Regions from separate parts of the Cobetia sp. 4B genome, predicted to be linked through region 1. Evidence: predicted binding sites of a transcription regulator. Region 1 holds the regulator's gene; the other holds the start of a gene.
What was found. Region 1 encodes LexA, which represses DNA repair genes until DNA is damaged. Its sites were predicted from a motif close to TACTGTNTANNTANACAGTA; they were not measured.
Positions count from the first base shown of each region.

Region 1 (7,981 bases):
ACCGCCCGCAGCAGCTTGCTGATCGCCGAGGCCGTGGTGGCATCCATCGCGTTGACGTTGGTGCCGGGCGGCGGCATGGTGCGCAGCGCCTCGAAGCGCTTGACCATGCGGATCAACGCCCAGGCTAGTGCCAGCAGGGTCACGATCTGGCGCGCCGTGCCCAGGTACTTCTCGGCCCCGCCGAGGCTGAACTGGCCGGCGATGATGCCGAGCGCCAGCAACACCCCCATGCTGTAGAGCCAGAATGACAAGGGATGACGCAGGCCATGCACCAGGGCGTCATCCCACAGGTTGCGACTCTTCTCGGCATGCGTCGCCAGGCGGCTGAGCACCACTCGCTCGATGAGGTGCAGCAACAGCACCGCCAGCAGCAGCAGAGCGAGATTGATGCCCCACAGCGGCAGACCAAAGGTCTGCTCGACCCAGTGGCGCAGCGGCTCGACCCATTGATTGATCATCTCTTCGGCAGGCGCTGCCAGCTTGTCGGCAGCAGCCTCGGTGGCGGATTGCTCAGCCATGGGGATTCCTTGCCAGTCTTCGACTCGAAAGAGGCACCGCGTGCCTGATTATTGCGCGCTACCGGACTCAGAGGCCGACCGTGCGTCAGACGCCTCGGCAGCGCCTAGCGTGCCCGAGGGCATGGCAGCCTGCTGTGATGCCTGACTGGCCGCCATCGATTCGAGGCGCGCGTGGGTGCGCCGCCAGCGCGCCAGCCCCACCAGACCATCAAGCGTCGGGCGAGCTCGCGCATAGCGCAGCCGCGCCTGGCGCTTGCCACGGTGGCGCTGCTCATCGTCATCGAGGCTGTCGAGCACTTCGCGCGCGGCAACCGGGTCATTGCAGACCAGCGCCATGTCACAGCCGGCGTCCAGCGCCAGGCGCGCACGCTCTGCCGGGCCGCCTTCCGCGACGGCCGCCGCCATGCCGAGGTCATCGGAGAAGATGGCGCCCTTGAAGCCGAACTCTTCGCGCAGCAGGCCCAACCAGCTGGGCGAGAAGCCCGCGGGGCGTGCATCGAAATCCGGATAGATCACATGCGCCGGCATCACGCCGCCCAGACGCTCGGCGAGGGCCGCGAAGGGCTTGAGGTCATGCTCGCGCAGCTCGCGGAACGGCCGCGGATCGACCACGCGCTCCAGATGGGTATCTGCCGAGATGCCACCATGCCCCGGGTAGTGCTTGCCGACGGCGGACATGCCCGCTTCCTGCAGCCCGTCGATGAAGGCGCCGCCCACCGCGATGACGTCTTCCGGCGTGGCGCCGAAGCTGCGATCGCCAATGATGGTCGAGCCCGCCACATCGATATCGAGTACCGGCGCAAAGGTGATATCACAGCCGATGGCTGCCATTTCCATGCCCAGCAACCAGCCGGCATCGCGCGCCAGCCCCAGACCCACGGCCTGGGCGTCTTCGCCGCAACCATCACAGTCACGCCCGAGACAGCACTGTGCCAGGCTGCGCATCGATGGCAGGCGTGTCACGCCCTCGCGCAGACGCTGGACGCGCCCGCCTTCCTGATCGATGGCGATCAGCAGGTGGGGATTGACGCTGCGAATCTCGCGGCTCAGCTCCAGCACCTGCTCGGGAGAGGCGCAGTTGCGCGCAAACAGGATGACGCCCCCGACGGCAGGGCGTGCCAGCAGTTCACGTTCGTCGCGGGCGAGGGTCAGCCCCGCAACATCGACCATTACGGAGCCCAGTGGCTGTGTCATGTCATCCTTCCTGTCCATGGCCTGCGGCAGTGATGTCCCGTGAAGAGAGGAATCACGACCGCCAGGACTTCATGTCTTGTACGGGGCTCGGCAGCCTGGAAGAAACGTGATGAATCAGGCTGCCAGCGCGAGGAAAGGCGCAATTCTAGCCGACTGAACCCCCATCGAACAGTCGCGGCCAGCTGCGCCCCGGCAAGGGGCTGTCACGCAGATTCCTGTGACAGCTCATGGAGGGTATCAGACTCGGATACCAACGCCTTCAGGCATGCAGCAGCACCGGAGTGCCGGGCACAGCCTCGGCAAAGAGTCGCAGCAGGTCGTCATCACGCAAGCGAATGCAGCCGTGGGACGCCACTACCCCCATGGGCTCCGTGCTGGGCGTGCCATGAAAATAGATGTAGCGACGCAGGCTATCGACCCGCTCGCCGCGGGCATTGCGACCACGATTGACGCCGGGCTCGCGGCCGCTGAGCCACAGAATGCGCGTCAGGATCCAGTCACGCTCAGGATGCTCTAAGGCAAGCTCGGGCGTGAACACCTCGCCCGTGAAGCGCCGGCCGCGATAGACGGCGCCACACGGATTGCCCGCCCCGATGGCGGCACGAATCACATGCCAGCCGGTTGGCGTGCAACCGCTGCCGTCGAGCTCGCCGATACCGTTGAGGCCGCTGGAGATCGCGCAGGCGTGCACCAGCGCGTCAGGGTCAGCCGCGGGGGGCGGCGTATCACGACTGCCACTCGGCGCGTCACTACGTATCTCAAGGCTCTGGCGCGAGAGGTCCACCGCTACCCAGCAGGCCATCAGCTGGCCGCCTGGGTGACCGCCTCACCATCCCCGAGCGAGGCCGGCAGCGGCGCTGCCATTGCCGCGACCACCACCGGACGCATGTGCTGGATCAGCTCGCGCACCGTGGTGTGATGGCCGTACTCGGCCTCCTCGATATCGCGCAGCGCATCCAGGCCCGAGAAGGTGAAGATCACGCTGCCGAGCATGAAGTGCAGACGCCAGAAGCGCTCGTTGTCCGGCAGATTAGGCGTCGCCAGCTTCAGAAGCTCGGCGAAGCGGCTGAAGACCGTGCCGTAATGCTCGCGGATATAGCGTCGCATGTGGCCCTGCCCCTGGGTATAGGCCAGCCCGAGCAGGCGCATGAAGGTACGCAGGCTGTTGCGCTCGGCCGGCACCTCCAGCACGGTACGCGCCATCACCTCCAGCAGGACCTCCAGCGGCACCTGACGCCCGGCGTATTGCTGCTCGACGCTGTCGAGTGCCGCGTGGAAACGCTCACTGAAAGGGTCGAGATAGCGCGCGAAGACCGCCTGGATCAGCGATTTCTTGGAGCCGAAGTGGTAGTTCACCGCCGCCAGATTGACCTTGGCCTTGCTGGTGATGTTGCGCAGTGAGGTCTCGGCGAAGCCGCGCTCGGCGAACAGCACCTCGGCAGTATCGAGGATGCGGGTAACGGTATCGGTCTGGGCCATGGGCGGAACCCTTGTCAGGTAGAAAAGGACTGGAGTCGTAGGTCACGGCGCAAGCCCCGCGCGGCGACTCTCTCATGAGGTGGTGCAGGTTCACCGCAAGGCGCGTTCGATCATGGCACCCGTGAGCACCGCCATCGGCGAACATTCGTTTGAAACACCTTGATTCTAGCGCGCCATGCCATGACTGACAATTCTCTCGCGTTTCAAACGCCAGAGGTTTAGCCAAGCCTGATATTCCCTCAACGCTGACCGAGCCGATTCAAGGGCTCGTCATGCTCGGTGACTGACCACCCCGCCAGAGCCAGGCCGGGTTCATCTCCAGGCATTCATCTCCAGGCATTCATCTCCAGGCATTCATCTCCAGGCATTCATCTCCAGGCATTCATCTCTAGGCATTCACCTCCAGACATTCCCTTCAAGAAAGAATGCCTCGGATATCGGCAGGAAAAGTCGCCAGACAGCGATATCCCGGCGACTACCTGCCCTTTGAGGCCACCACGCAAGCCACGATGCCTTGCATGACCGCCATGACTGGATACAATGACAGTTGTATGGATGCACACCCCGTGCCGTCAGCTCAAGATGCCGCCCAGGCCAAAGGCAATGCCATGACCCAGCCGCTTACTCCGCGCCAGCAGGATGTCTTCGACTTCATCATCAAGACCATCAAGTCCTCTGGCTACCCGCCGACGCGGGCCGAAATCGCCCAGGCGCTGGGCTTCCGCTCGCCGAATGCCGCCGAGGAGCATCTGCGTGCCCTCAAGCGCAAGGGCGCCATCGAGATGGTGCCGGGCACCTCACGCGGCATTCGCGTGCCGTCGCTGGCTGACGTCGACGACAGCGCCAACGATGGCCTGCCGGTGATCGGGGAAGTGGCCGCCGGCAGCCCGATTCTTGCCAGCGAGCATATCGACCGTCATTGTCCGCTACCGAGCGACTACTTCTCGCCGGCTGCCGACTACCTGCTGCGTGTGCGCGGCGTGTCGATGAAGGACGTGGGGATTCTGGAAGGCGACCTGTTGGCCGTGCACCGCACCACCAGCGTGCGTGACGGCCAGATCGTGGTGGCACGTCTGGGGGATGAGGTCACCGTCAAGCGCTTCCGCCGTGACGGGCACTACGTGTGGCTGGAAGCCGAGAACGAGGACTTCTCGCCGATCAAGGTCGACCTGCGCACGGACAGCCTGGAGATCGAAGGTCTCGGGGTGGGCGTCATCCGCGATGGCGGCCTGCACTGAGGCTTTGACCAGCAGCGCTTTGAGCAACGAGCTATGCCCAGCAGCACCTTTCTCGCAGAGCTCTGAGCAACAGAAAAGCCGCACGCATTGCACAAAAAAACCCGCCTCGAGGCGGGTTTTTTTGTGCGCGAAGCGCGAGCGATGAATCAGTGCACGATGCCTTCTGACTGCTCGTCCTCGTCTTCTTCGCCATCCCAGAGGCGAGTCCGGGTGATGGCGTGGTCGATCATCTCACGCGCGACCTCGAAACGATTGTCACGCAGCAGATCGGCGGCCTCGTCCGAAATGCGAATGCTGAGCAGCGGCTCACCTTCGCTTTCCGCGGCGCGCAGAATCACTTCACCATCTTCCATTTGCACAATTTCAAGTACGGCGGGATCGGACACGTCATTCCTCCTGCACGGCATCTCGCGAGATACCGGCGTCGTTGTAATCGTCAGCGCGACGGCTGGCAAGCCCGGCACCGCGTTGCCATCAGCGACGCAGAAAAAAGTACGACCACAGCCAGAGCCATGGTCGTACCGGAGAATGCAGGGCTTGCCACAATGCGATCAGTCTAGCACCCGTGAAGGCGAAACGTCACCCGATTGCCATGCGCCAGTCATCACCAGCGTGCAGCACCAGATCAACGCCTTGACCTACCACTCGACACTCGACTCGCGCAGCTGCGGCAGCAGCGCCTTGAATGCCGTGATGGCGGCGCTGAGACGCTCGGCCAGCGAGGCGCGCGAGGCTGCCGCGATGATCAGACCATCACCACGCGAACGCGATTCCTCGCGGCGAGCGACGCCGCCCTCTTCATGCAGGCGGGTCACATCCGCGACCAGCTCAGACAACCAGCTGTCGGGGCGCTCCAGCAGGCTGCGCAGCTGCTCGACCTCGGCGATGGGCGTCGGCGGCGACGCCAGGCGCTCGCGCCAGCTACCCTGCGGCCAGCGCGCCGTCACGGCACATTCTTCCAGCAATGACGCCAGCGCCAGCTCCAGCAGGGCGAGCGCGCCCTCTTCACCGGCCATGCGACGCGCCACGGCATGCTCATCGTCGCCAGAGGCTGCTGACTGGGCCAGCAGCAACTCGGCCTGATACAGCAGCTGATTGGTACGGGCACGCTGGCTCATCAGCTCTTGGCTCCCTTGCGCTTGTCCTCGACGACCCAGCGGCCGTTGTCGTAGGTCGCCTTCCAACCGGTCGCCTTGCCTTCCTCATCGGTCATGACGTACTGAGCCTTGACCTTGCGCGAGAAGCGAATCTGCGCCGGACGTCCGTCCGGGTCCTGATCCGGGGCCTCGAGAATGAAGTGATACTTCTCCGGCAGCTCGTCGGCATGCGCCTTGAGCTCCTTGACCAGCGGCGGACGCGTCTCGCGATTCTTGGGGAACTGACTGGCCGCCAGGAACAGGCCACTGGCGCCATCGCGCAGCACGTAGTGGTCCTCGACCTTGACGCAGGCAAGTTCCGGCATCGGAATCGGGTCCATCTTCGGCGGCGCCACTTCACCGGACTTGAGCAGCTTGCGGGTGTTCTTGCAATTCTCGTTGGTGCAGCCGAAGTACTTGCCGAAACGCCCGGTCTTGAGCTGCATGTCGGAGCCGCACTTGTCGCACTCGATCACCGGGCCATCGTAGCCCTTGATGCGGAACTGACCTTCCTCGACCTCGTGGCCGACACAGTCCGGGCTATTGCCGCAGACGTGCAGCTTGCGCTGCTCATCGATCAGGTAGCTGTCCATCGCGGTGGCGCAGATCGGGCAGCGACGCTTGGCGCGCAGCGCATCCGTCTCGGCATCTTCACCGGCATCGGCCGCCACGGCTTCATCGCCCGGCAGCAGATCGATGGTGGTCTTGCAGCGCTCCTTGGGTGGCAGGTTGTAGCCGGAACAGCCCAGGAAGACCCCGGTAGAGGCGGTACGAATCTGCATCTCACGGCCACAGGTCGGGCAGGCGATGTCCGTCGGCACCGGCTGGTTGGGACGCATGCCCTCTTCGGACTGGGCGTGGTCCAGCTCGGCCTTGAACTCGGCGTAGAAGGTGTCCAGCAGCTCGCGCCAGTTGCGCCCGCCATTGGCCACCTCATCGAGATAGTCTTCCATGCGCGCCGTGAAGCCGAAGTCCATCAGGTCCTTGAAGGACTCGCTGAGGCGATCGGTAACGATGTCGCCCAGCTTCTCGGCATAGAAGCGACGGTTTTCCAGCGCCACGTAGCCACGGTCCTGGATGGTGGAGATGATGGCGGCATAGGTGGACGGACGACCGATACCGCGCTTCTCCAGCTCCTTGACCAGGCTGGCCTCGGTGTAACGCGCCGTGGGCTTGGTGAAGTGCTGCAGCGGCTGCAGCTCGACCAGGTCCAGCTTCTCGCCGATGGCGAGGTCCGGAAGCGACTGGTCCTCTTCCTTCTTGCCCATCGGCTTCATGACACGCGTGTAGCCGTCGAACTTGAGCACACGGCCCTTGGCGCGCAGCTCGTAGCCATCCACTTCGATGGTCAGCGTGGAGGACAGGTATTCGGCCGGCAGCATCTGACAGGCGACGAACTGACGCCAGATCAGCTCATACAGACGCTCGGCGTCACGCTCCATGCCGGCGAGATCGGTGGCGCGGCGCGACACTTCGGAAGGACGAATCGCTTCGTGCGCTTCCTGGGCGCCTTCCTTGCTGGAGTAGACGTTGGCCGCTTCCGGCAGGTAGTTGCTGCCGTATTCTTCGCTGATGAAGTCGCGCGCCGTGGCGACCGCGTCCGCCGACAGATTGGTCGAGTCGGTACGCATGTAGGTGATGTAACCCGCCTCGTAGAGACGCTGGGCCATCATCATGGTCTTCTTGACCGAGAAGCCGAGACGACCACTGGCCGCCTGCTGCAGGGTCGAGGTGATGAACGGCGCGTTCGGCTTGGAGCGCGTCGGCTTGTCTTCACGATTGGTGATCGCGAGCTTGGCCGTGCGCAGCGCCGCGATGCGGTCCATCGTCTCCTTCTCGCTGGTCGGACGGAAGGCCTTGCCATCCTGACGCGCCAGCTCGAAACGGATCGCTTCACCACTGGCGGCGGCCAGCTCAGCGTGGACATCCCAGAACTCTTCGGGGATGAAGGCGCGGATCTCGCGCTCACGCTCGACGATCAGACGCACGGCAACCGACTGCACACGCCCGGCGGACAGGCCACGAGCGACCTTGGCCCACAGCAGCGGCGAGACCATGAAGCCGACGACGCGATCCAGATAGCGGCGTGCCTGCTGGGCATGCACGCGGTCCATCTTCAGCTCGCCCGGCTCATCGAAGGCCGCCGTGATCGCCTTCTTGGTGATCTCGTTGAACACTACGCGCTTGTAACGCGAATCGTCGCCACCGATGGTCTCGCGCAGGTGCCAGGCGATCGCCTCACCTTCGCGGTCCAGATCCGTCGCGAGATAGATGGTGTCGGCTTTCTCGGCCAGACGCGTCAGCTCGGAAACGACCTTTTCCTTGCCGGGCAGGATCTCGTAATGCGCCTCCCAGCCATTCTCCGGGTCGACCCCCATGCGGCGGATCAACTGGGTCTTGGCCTTCTGCGCCTTGT
Region 1 is NZ_CP059843.1:995,089-1,003,069, reverse strand. Features, by position in the region: gene H2O77_RS04265 (mechanosensitive ion channel family protein) at 1-518, opposite strand, end outside; gene nagZ (beta-N-acetylhexosaminidase) at 567-1,712, opposite strand; gene H2O77_RS04255 (L,D-transpeptidase) at 1,972-2,514, opposite strand; gene H2O77_RS04250 (TetR/AcrR family transcriptional regulator) at 2,514-3,191, opposite strand; gene lexA (transcriptional repressor LexA) at 3,800-4,429, shown strand; gene H2O77_RS04240 (hypothetical protein) at 4,576-4,815, opposite strand; gene H2O77_RS04235 (DUF6586 family protein) at 5,068-5,547, opposite strand; gene topA (type I DNA topoisomerase) at 5,547-7,981, opposite strand, start outside.

Region 2 (7,981 bases), 2.0 Mb from region 1:
CGCCGATCATTTCCCATGCCGATGACGCGGGCATTTTCCAGCTCCAGCATGCGCACTCCTGTTGAATAACGCCTGCGACTGCAGCCGCCGGGCAGCGTGGCATTCTACAAAAAGCCGTCATGGCACGCCAACTTGTGGCATTTGGCAGCGCCCACGTTCATCGGCCATTCAGCTTGCGTCGCCCTTCTGGTAAGATAATGCGCCGTTTTTGACGGCATTCAGGAGGAAGCCGCAGGAACACTGCGACAGCAAGGCATTCGTCACGAATGTACACGTCATGCGAGGCATTGCCCCGGGATCGGGTGGCCACGCACCCACAGTTCGCCCGCTCTGTCCGCAACACTCCCAAAGCTGGCACAACCCCACATAGAGGTACTCGCATGAATGCGGTAATTCTGGCCGTCCTGGTCATGGTCGGCCTGTCGTTGGCTCGCGTCTCGGTCGTCTTCGCGCTGGTCGCCGGCGCCCTGGTCGGCGGTCTGTTCAGCGGTCTGTCACTGACCGACACGCTCGGCGCCTTCAATGACGGTGTCGGCGGCGGCGCCAAGGTCGCGCTGGCCTACGCCACTCTCGGTGCCTTCGCCGTCGCCCTGTCTCGCTCCGGTTTGCCGGACCTGCTCGCCGCACGCCTGATCGGCCTGCTCAATGGCGAAAGCACGCCGCGCCGCCAGACAGCCATCAAGTACGGCCTGCTGGGCAGCGTGACTCTGGTCGCGATTTCCTCCCAGAACCTGATTCCGGTCCACATCGCCTTCATCCCGATCCTGATTCCGCCGCTGCTAGTCGCCATGAACCGCCTGCGCCTGGATCGTCGTGCCGTGGCCTGTGCACTGACCTTCGGCCTGACCGCGCCCTACATGCTGCTGCCGGTCGGTTTCGGCTCCATCTTCCTCAACGACATCCTGCTGGCCAACATCAATGAGGCCGGTCAGTCGCTCGGTCTCGACGTGACCCGCGGCATGGTGCCGATGGCGATGGCGATTCCGGTCGGCGGCATGTTCCTCGGCCTGCTGACGGCGCTGTTCGTCTCCTACCGCAAGCCGCGTGACTACGCGACCCGCGAGATCAAGTCCAGCAACGTACCGCACCACACGCCCATGCACACGCCGTCCAAGAGCGGCCTGATCATGGCAGGTATCGCCATCATCGCCGCCCTCGGCATTCAGCTGTATTCCGGTTCGATGATTCTCGGCGGCCTGGTCGGCTTCGCCATCCTCTCGCTGGGTGGTCTGTTCAAGTGGAACGAAGCGGATGACCTCTTCACGTCCGGCATGCGCATGATGGCGCTGATCGGCTTCATCATGATCTCGGCGGCAGGTTTCGCTTCCGTGATGAAGGCCACCGGCGACATCCAGACCCTGGTTGACGCCTCCTTCCACATCATCGGTGACAACAAGCCGCTGGCCGCGCTGGTCATGCTGATGGTCGGCCTGTTCATCACCCTCGGCATCGGCTCCAGCTTCTCGACCATTCCGATCATTGCCGCCATCTACGTGCCGCTGGCGCTGCAATTCGGCTTCTCGCCACTGGCCACCGTCGCGCTGATCGGCACCGCCGCCGCGCTGGGGGATGCCGGCTCACCGGCCTCTGACTCGACCCTCGGCCCGACTGCCGGCCTGAATGTCGATCAGCAGCACGACCACATCTGGGACAGCGTGGTGCCGACCTTCATCCACTACAACATCCCGCTGATCGTGTTCGGCTGGGTGGCCGCGATGACGCTGTAATCCGCTGAGCGACAGTCTCGCGCCTAAGCGAGATGCCAGACATGACAACGCCCGACAGAGAGGACCTTCCTCACTGTCGGGCGTTGTCGTTGCTGGGCCGGCTCAGGCGCAATGAATGGGCACAACTACTGGACAGCCATCCAGTCTTTTAGCATGATGCGCGCATGCGCAAGATCCTCCACGCCGACTGCGATTGCTTCTATGCCGCCGTCGAGATGCTCCGCCATCCCGAGTGGCGCGAGGTGCCCATCGCCATCGGTGGCCGCACCGAGCAACGCGGTGTCATCGCCACCTGCAACTATCCCGCGCGTGCCTTCGGCGTACGCTCGGCGATGTCGACTGCCCGCGCGCTGCGCCTGTGCCCACAGCTGATTCTGGTGCCACCGGACTTCGAGCGCTACCGCGCCGTTTCCGCCGAGATCCAGTCACTCTTCCATGAGCTGACGCCCCTGGTGGAGCCCCTCTCGCTGGATGAAGCCTATCTGGATGTCAGCGCCGTGACTGACTTTCAGGGCAGCGCCACCTGGATGGCGCGCTGGTTGAAGGAAGAGGCGCTCAAGCGCACCGGCATCACGCTTTCCCTTGGCGTGGCCGCCAACAAGTTTCTGGCCAAGATCGCCAGTGACTGGGAAAAGCCCGACGGCCTGACGGTGATCACGCCCGAGACCAGCGACGCCTTCATCCGCCAGCTGCCCGTCGGCAAGCTGCACGGAGTCGGCCCCGCGACGCTGGCGCGTCTGACGCGCCTGGGCATCACCACCTGCGAGGACATGCGCACCACGCCGTTGACGACACTGGCCGAGCACTTCGGCAAGTTCGGCACCCGCCTGCACGAACTGGCGCACGGCATCGATGAGCGACCGGTGCGTGTCGAGCGCGAGCGCAAGTCGATCAGTGTCGAGCACACCTTCGATCACGACCTGCCTGATCTGCCGGCCTGTCTCGAGCGCCTGCCCGCCCTGCTCGAACGCCTGACCAGCCGCCATGCCCGTCATGACCAGCCGGTGCTGGCCAAGCAGTTCGTCAAGATCCGTTTCAGCAACTTCGAGAGCACCACGCTGGAAAGCCTGCTCCCCGCCTCGACCACCACGCTGCCGAGCGCCAACAGCTTCGCCCTGCTGATGGAGCAAGCCTGGCAACGCGGCCATCGCCCTGTCCGTCTGCTGGGCGTCGGCGTACGCCTCAAGGCCCGCGAGGACGCCCAGCAGCTGGGGTTGTTCTAGCTCGCGCCAGGCGCCCACCCCATCCCGCAAACAACAAAGCCGGCACCTGAAACAGGTACCGGCTTCTTCGTCACGACCTCAGGTCGGTGACAGACTCATGCGTTGAGCAAGCGAGGCTCAGGCAAAGACGATGGTCTTGTTGCCGTGGATCAGCACGCGATCCTGCAGGTGCCAGCGCAGGCCGCGCGCCAGCACTTTCTGCTCGACATCACGACCGATGCGCACCAGTTCCTCGGCGGTATGGCAGTGAGTGACGCGATGGATGTCCTGCTCGATGATCGGGCCGGCATCCAGCTCTTCGGTCACGTAATGACAGGTCGCCCCGATCAGCTTGACCCCACGCCCGAAGGCCTGGTGATACGGCTTGGCGCCCACGAAGGAAGGCAGGAAGCTGTGGTGGATGTTGATCAGGCGACCGGCATAGCGCTCACACAGACTCGGCGGAATGATCTGCATGTAGCGCGCCAGCACGATGCAATCGGCCCGGGATTCTTCCACCAGACGCTCGACTTCGGCAAAAGCCGGCGCCTTGTCATTCTTGTCGACCGGCACGTGATGGAACGGAATGCCGTGCCATTCCACCAGCGAACGCATGTCATCGTGGTTGGAGATGACGCAGGGAATCTCGCAATCCAGATCACCGGACTGCCAGCGATGCAGCAGGTCCACCAGGCAATGGGAGTCCTTGGAGACCATCAGCACGACACGCTTCTTGGCAGCGGTGTCATGCACGCGCCACTGCATGCCGAACTCTTCACCGATCGGGGCGAAGCGCTTGCCGAGCTCAGCGGCGCTCAGACCGATGGTTTCGGGGTTGATCTCATAGCGCATGAAGAAACGACCGGCACCAAGATCAGAATGCTGATTGGCTTCGGTGATCCACCCGCCCTGCTCGGCGATGAAAGTGGAAACTCGGGCAACAATTCCGACCTGATCAGGGCAGGACACCACCAGGCGATAGGCGTGAGACATCGTAAGTTCAACCATTGTGATAGCGGGAATGATGTTCAGCCGGCGAAGCGCCGGCCTGCGCGAGGAATCATGACACCGCCCGTAAGCAGCCCCTCGGCAAAGGTGGGCTATTGTAGCTGATCACGCGGCCTGAAACAGTGCTGCACCCCGATTCTGTCCATATGGTCAATACGACATTGCGATCAGCGGCCATCACGCCGGCCCACCTCAAGGCGTCACGCGGACGGCCGGGGCGCTCTCGAATCGACTCGACCGGACAACAGCGCCATTTGTGGCGCTTCGCGGGATTCCCGTATAGTTGAGCCACATTTTATAGATGGCATGACATCCATGTTGAAACCCCGCGTTCAAGTCCGTCAGAGACAACGTCCGCCGCTGCACCTGCTACCGCTGGGTGGCTGCGGCGAGATCGGCATGAATCTGACGCTGTATGGTTATCAGGATCACTGGATTGCCGTGGATTGCGGCATGATGATTCGCCAGGACCTGCCGGAGGGCCCGCTGCAGGTGCCGGATATCGAGTCCCTGGCAAGCCTGGGCATCAGCCCGCAGATGCTGGTGATCACCCATGGCCACGAAGACCACATCGGCGCAGTCGCTTGGCTGTGGCCGAAATGGCGCTGCCCGATCATCGCCACGCCCTTGGCGGCTGGCCTGCTGCGCGCCAAGTTTGCCGAGCGCGAGCTGGAAACCTCCAGCCTGCAGATCATCGAGGTGGATGAAGGTTTTGAATCCGGCCCCTTCGCGCTGCGATTGCTGCCACTGACCCACTCCATTCCGGAAAGCTGCTCGTTGTTGATCGTCACGCCGGAATATCGCGTGATGCATACCGGCGACTGGAAGCTGGACCCGGAGCCGTTGATCGGCGAGCCCACCGATCCGGAGCGCTATCAGGCACTGGCGCCGGTCGATCTGGTCGTCGGCGACTCCACCAATGCGCCGCTGGCGGGTCATTCGCGTAGTGAAGGCGAGGTAGCACGCGCACTGGAGAAGACGCTGGCCGGCTGTCGCGGACGCGTCGTCGTGACCTGCTTTGCCAGCAACCTGGCCCGCATCCTGGCACTGGGGCGCGCCGCCGCACGCAATGGTCGCCGGATCACGCTGCTGGGTCGCTCGATGGAGCGCATGGTGCGCGTCGCCCGCGGTCTCGGCTATCTGGAAGACTTCCCGCCGCTGGTCCCGGTGAAGGACCTGGGCTATCTGCCGCCGGAAGAAGTCATGGTGATCGCCACCGGCAGTCAGGGCGAGCCGCGCGCCGCGCTGTCGCGCCTGGCCAATTCCCGCCATCCGGACTTCGAGCTGGCTGCCGGCGACACCGTGATCTTCTCTTCCAAGGCGATTCCCGGCAATGAGCTGGCCATCGGCAAGCTGCACAACGCCCTGACACGCCTTGGCGTCGGCATCATGGAAGAGAAGCAGTTCCCGGACCTGCACGCCTCCGGGCACCCGGCGCAGGAAGAATTGCGCACCTTCTATGGCTGGCTGAAACCGGTACGTCTGCTGCCGGTGCATGGCGAATATCGCCACCAGCTCGCTCACACCCAGGTGGCACAGTCCCTGGGCATCGAGGCACCGCTGATTCCCGTCAATGGTGACGTGATTCGCCTCGATGCTCAGGGGCTGTCGGTGGAGAAACGCCTGACACTGCACGAACGCATCATCGAGCATGACAAGGTGCGTCCGCTGGATTCCATGGACCGCCGTGCCCGCGCGCGTCTCGGCCGGCATGGCAGCGTCTCGCTGGCGTTGCCCGTCACGCTGCAGGAGGCCGGCTGGGTTCGCATCGGCCGCTTGATGCTGGATATCAGCGGCACCTCAAGCCTGGATGAAGACAGCTTCGCCGAGTGGCTGGATGACACCCTGGCAGGCCTGGATGCCAGCAATGAACGTGAACTCAAGCAGCAACTCGATGGCCGCATCAATCGCTGGCTGCGCAACCACCTGCGCCATGAGCCGGTGCTCTTCCTGCATATCATGGCCATGAATCAGGAGTGAGTGTCGCGCCATCATTGAAGTGATGGCCGCCTTTAGCTCACCGCCCTGCACAAAGCAGCGCATGAAAAAGCCCGCTCGGGAAATACCGGGCGGGCTTTTCTGCTGCTGGGAGGCGCTCAGGGACTGGTGATGGCGAGATTGCCGACTTGCCGGCTGGCAATCTCGATCTCAAGCGCTTCAGCCACCTCCATGGCGTCAGGCCGAAGGTCTCAAACGGACTTGTTCTTCGGCGGACGGCCACGACGCTTGGGCTGATCACTGACCAGATCATCCACGGAAAGGCCAGCTTCGATCATCGCATCACGAATCTCGGCAAGCTTGCGCTCCTTGGCGATTTCTTCTTCGCGGCGCTGCTCGTCTTCTTCGGCTTTCTGCTCGATCACCTCATTGATGACCTCGGAGAGCTTGTGCAGTTGTTCCATGGACAGCTGACGCGCTGCTGCACGAGCAACATTCTTGTTACGAGCGATCTTTTCGAGAGAATCGGCTGTCATTTCGCTACCTCCACCATATGCACTGAGCTGGAATCCCTGCGAGTCATCGCATTGGATGTGATAATGCAGCAAAGTATAAGCGCTAAATATGAACTAACAAGCCTTGTCAAAAGCAAGGCAGTGTTTCCATAGGATAGACCAACAAAAACCCCGCTTGATAGCGGGGTTTTTGTCAGCGCCTGTGAGTTATCCGAGATGGCTCGATCAACATGAGCGCCACGACTGATGACGAAAAAGGACTCAGCCTCCCGTCATGTTCATGAAGCGAACGATCTGGACATCACCATCCGTCGTGAAGTGATGACGCTCGGGCTTGAGGTGCATGGCATCGATGATCGCGGCCTTGAGCGGCTCGATGTCACCCGGGTGGCGACGCATGATGTCACGCAGGTCAAGCGAGTGCTCATTGCCAAGACACAGCAACAGACGCCCCTCTACCGTGACGCGAACGCGGTTGCAGGTCGAGCAGAAGTTATGACTGTGCGGTGAGATGAATCCCACCCGTGATTCGCTGTCCGCCATGCGGAAATAACGCGCCGGCCCCAGGCTGTCTTCAAGCGTGGGAATCAGCGGATAACGCGTCTCGATGCGCGCCTGGACATCATCACTGGAGCAGAAAGTCTCATCACGACCGTGGTCCGAGACCTGGCCCAGCGGCATCTCCTCGATGAAGCTGATGTCCAACCCTTCCTCACGCGCGAATTCGACCAGCGACACCACTTCGTGATCATTGCGCCCTTTCAGCACCACTGCATTGAGCTTGATGCGGAAGCCTTCCTCGCGCGCAGCACGGATGCCGGCGATCACCTTGTTCAGGTCGCCGGTACGCGTCAGCGCCTTGAAGCGCTCCGGGTCCAGAGAATCAAGGCTGATATTCAGCCGTGACATGCCGGCGGCCTTCAACTGCGCGGCGTGCTTGGCAAGGCCCGCGCCGTTGGTGGTCATCGAGAAGTCCTTGAGCCCCTCGAGCGCGCCGATTTCATCAACCAGCTTGCCGATATCACGCCGTACCAGCGGCTCCCCTCCGGTCAGGCGAATCTTCTCGACCCCCAATTCCACGAAAGCGCGCGCCAGCAACGCGATCTCTTCAAGGCTCAACACCTCGTCGCGCGGCAGAAAGGTCATCTCTTCGCTCATGCAATAGACGCAGCGAAAATCACAGCGGTCCGTCACTGACAGGCGAACATAGCGGATGCGACGACCGAAGTCATCGACCAGGGTTTCCATCATGACTCTCCCGAAAACTTGGGTGTTGCCAGCGCTGATTGTCTCTCTTCGCCGCTGGCCTCGGCCAATGAGTCATCAGCCTTGTGTTGCTCGGCAAGGGGGGATACCGCTTCACCCTCTGCCGTCACCGCGGACTCTGGATGCCAGCGCTCGAGTGCCTCGCGATCGCTCGAGCGCTCCCGCACCCAATAATCTCCCGTGGCGGTGTGCTCCTTTTTCCAGAAAGGCGCCCGCGACTTGAGGTGGTCCATCAGGAAGTCACAGCCGGCAAAGGCAGCCTGACGATGCGCACTGGCGACCAGCACCAGCACGATATTGTCGCCGGGCTCGAGCCGTCCGACAC
Region 2 is NZ_CP059843.1:2,959,616-2,967,596, forward strand. Features, by position in the region: gene H2O77_RS12180 (YrbL family protein) at 1-50, opposite strand, end outside; gene H2O77_RS12185 (Na+/H+ antiporter family protein) at 381-1,727, shown strand; gene dinB (DNA polymerase IV) at 1,892-2,950, shown strand; gene purU (formyltetrahydrofolate deformylase) at 3,068-3,922, opposite strand; gene H2O77_RS12200 (ribonuclease J) at 4,337-5,917, shown strand; gene H2O77_RS12205 (hypothetical protein) at 6,127-6,411, opposite strand; gene moaA (GTP 3',8-cyclase MoaA) at 6,652-7,641, opposite strand; partial or broken gene H2O77_RS12215 (molybdenum cofactor biosynthesis protein MoaE) at 7,797-7,981, opposite strand, start outside.
Region 2: dinB (DNA polymerase IV) is a predicted target of LexA. The motif match lies at 1,854-1,873, and genes of this name have one in related genera.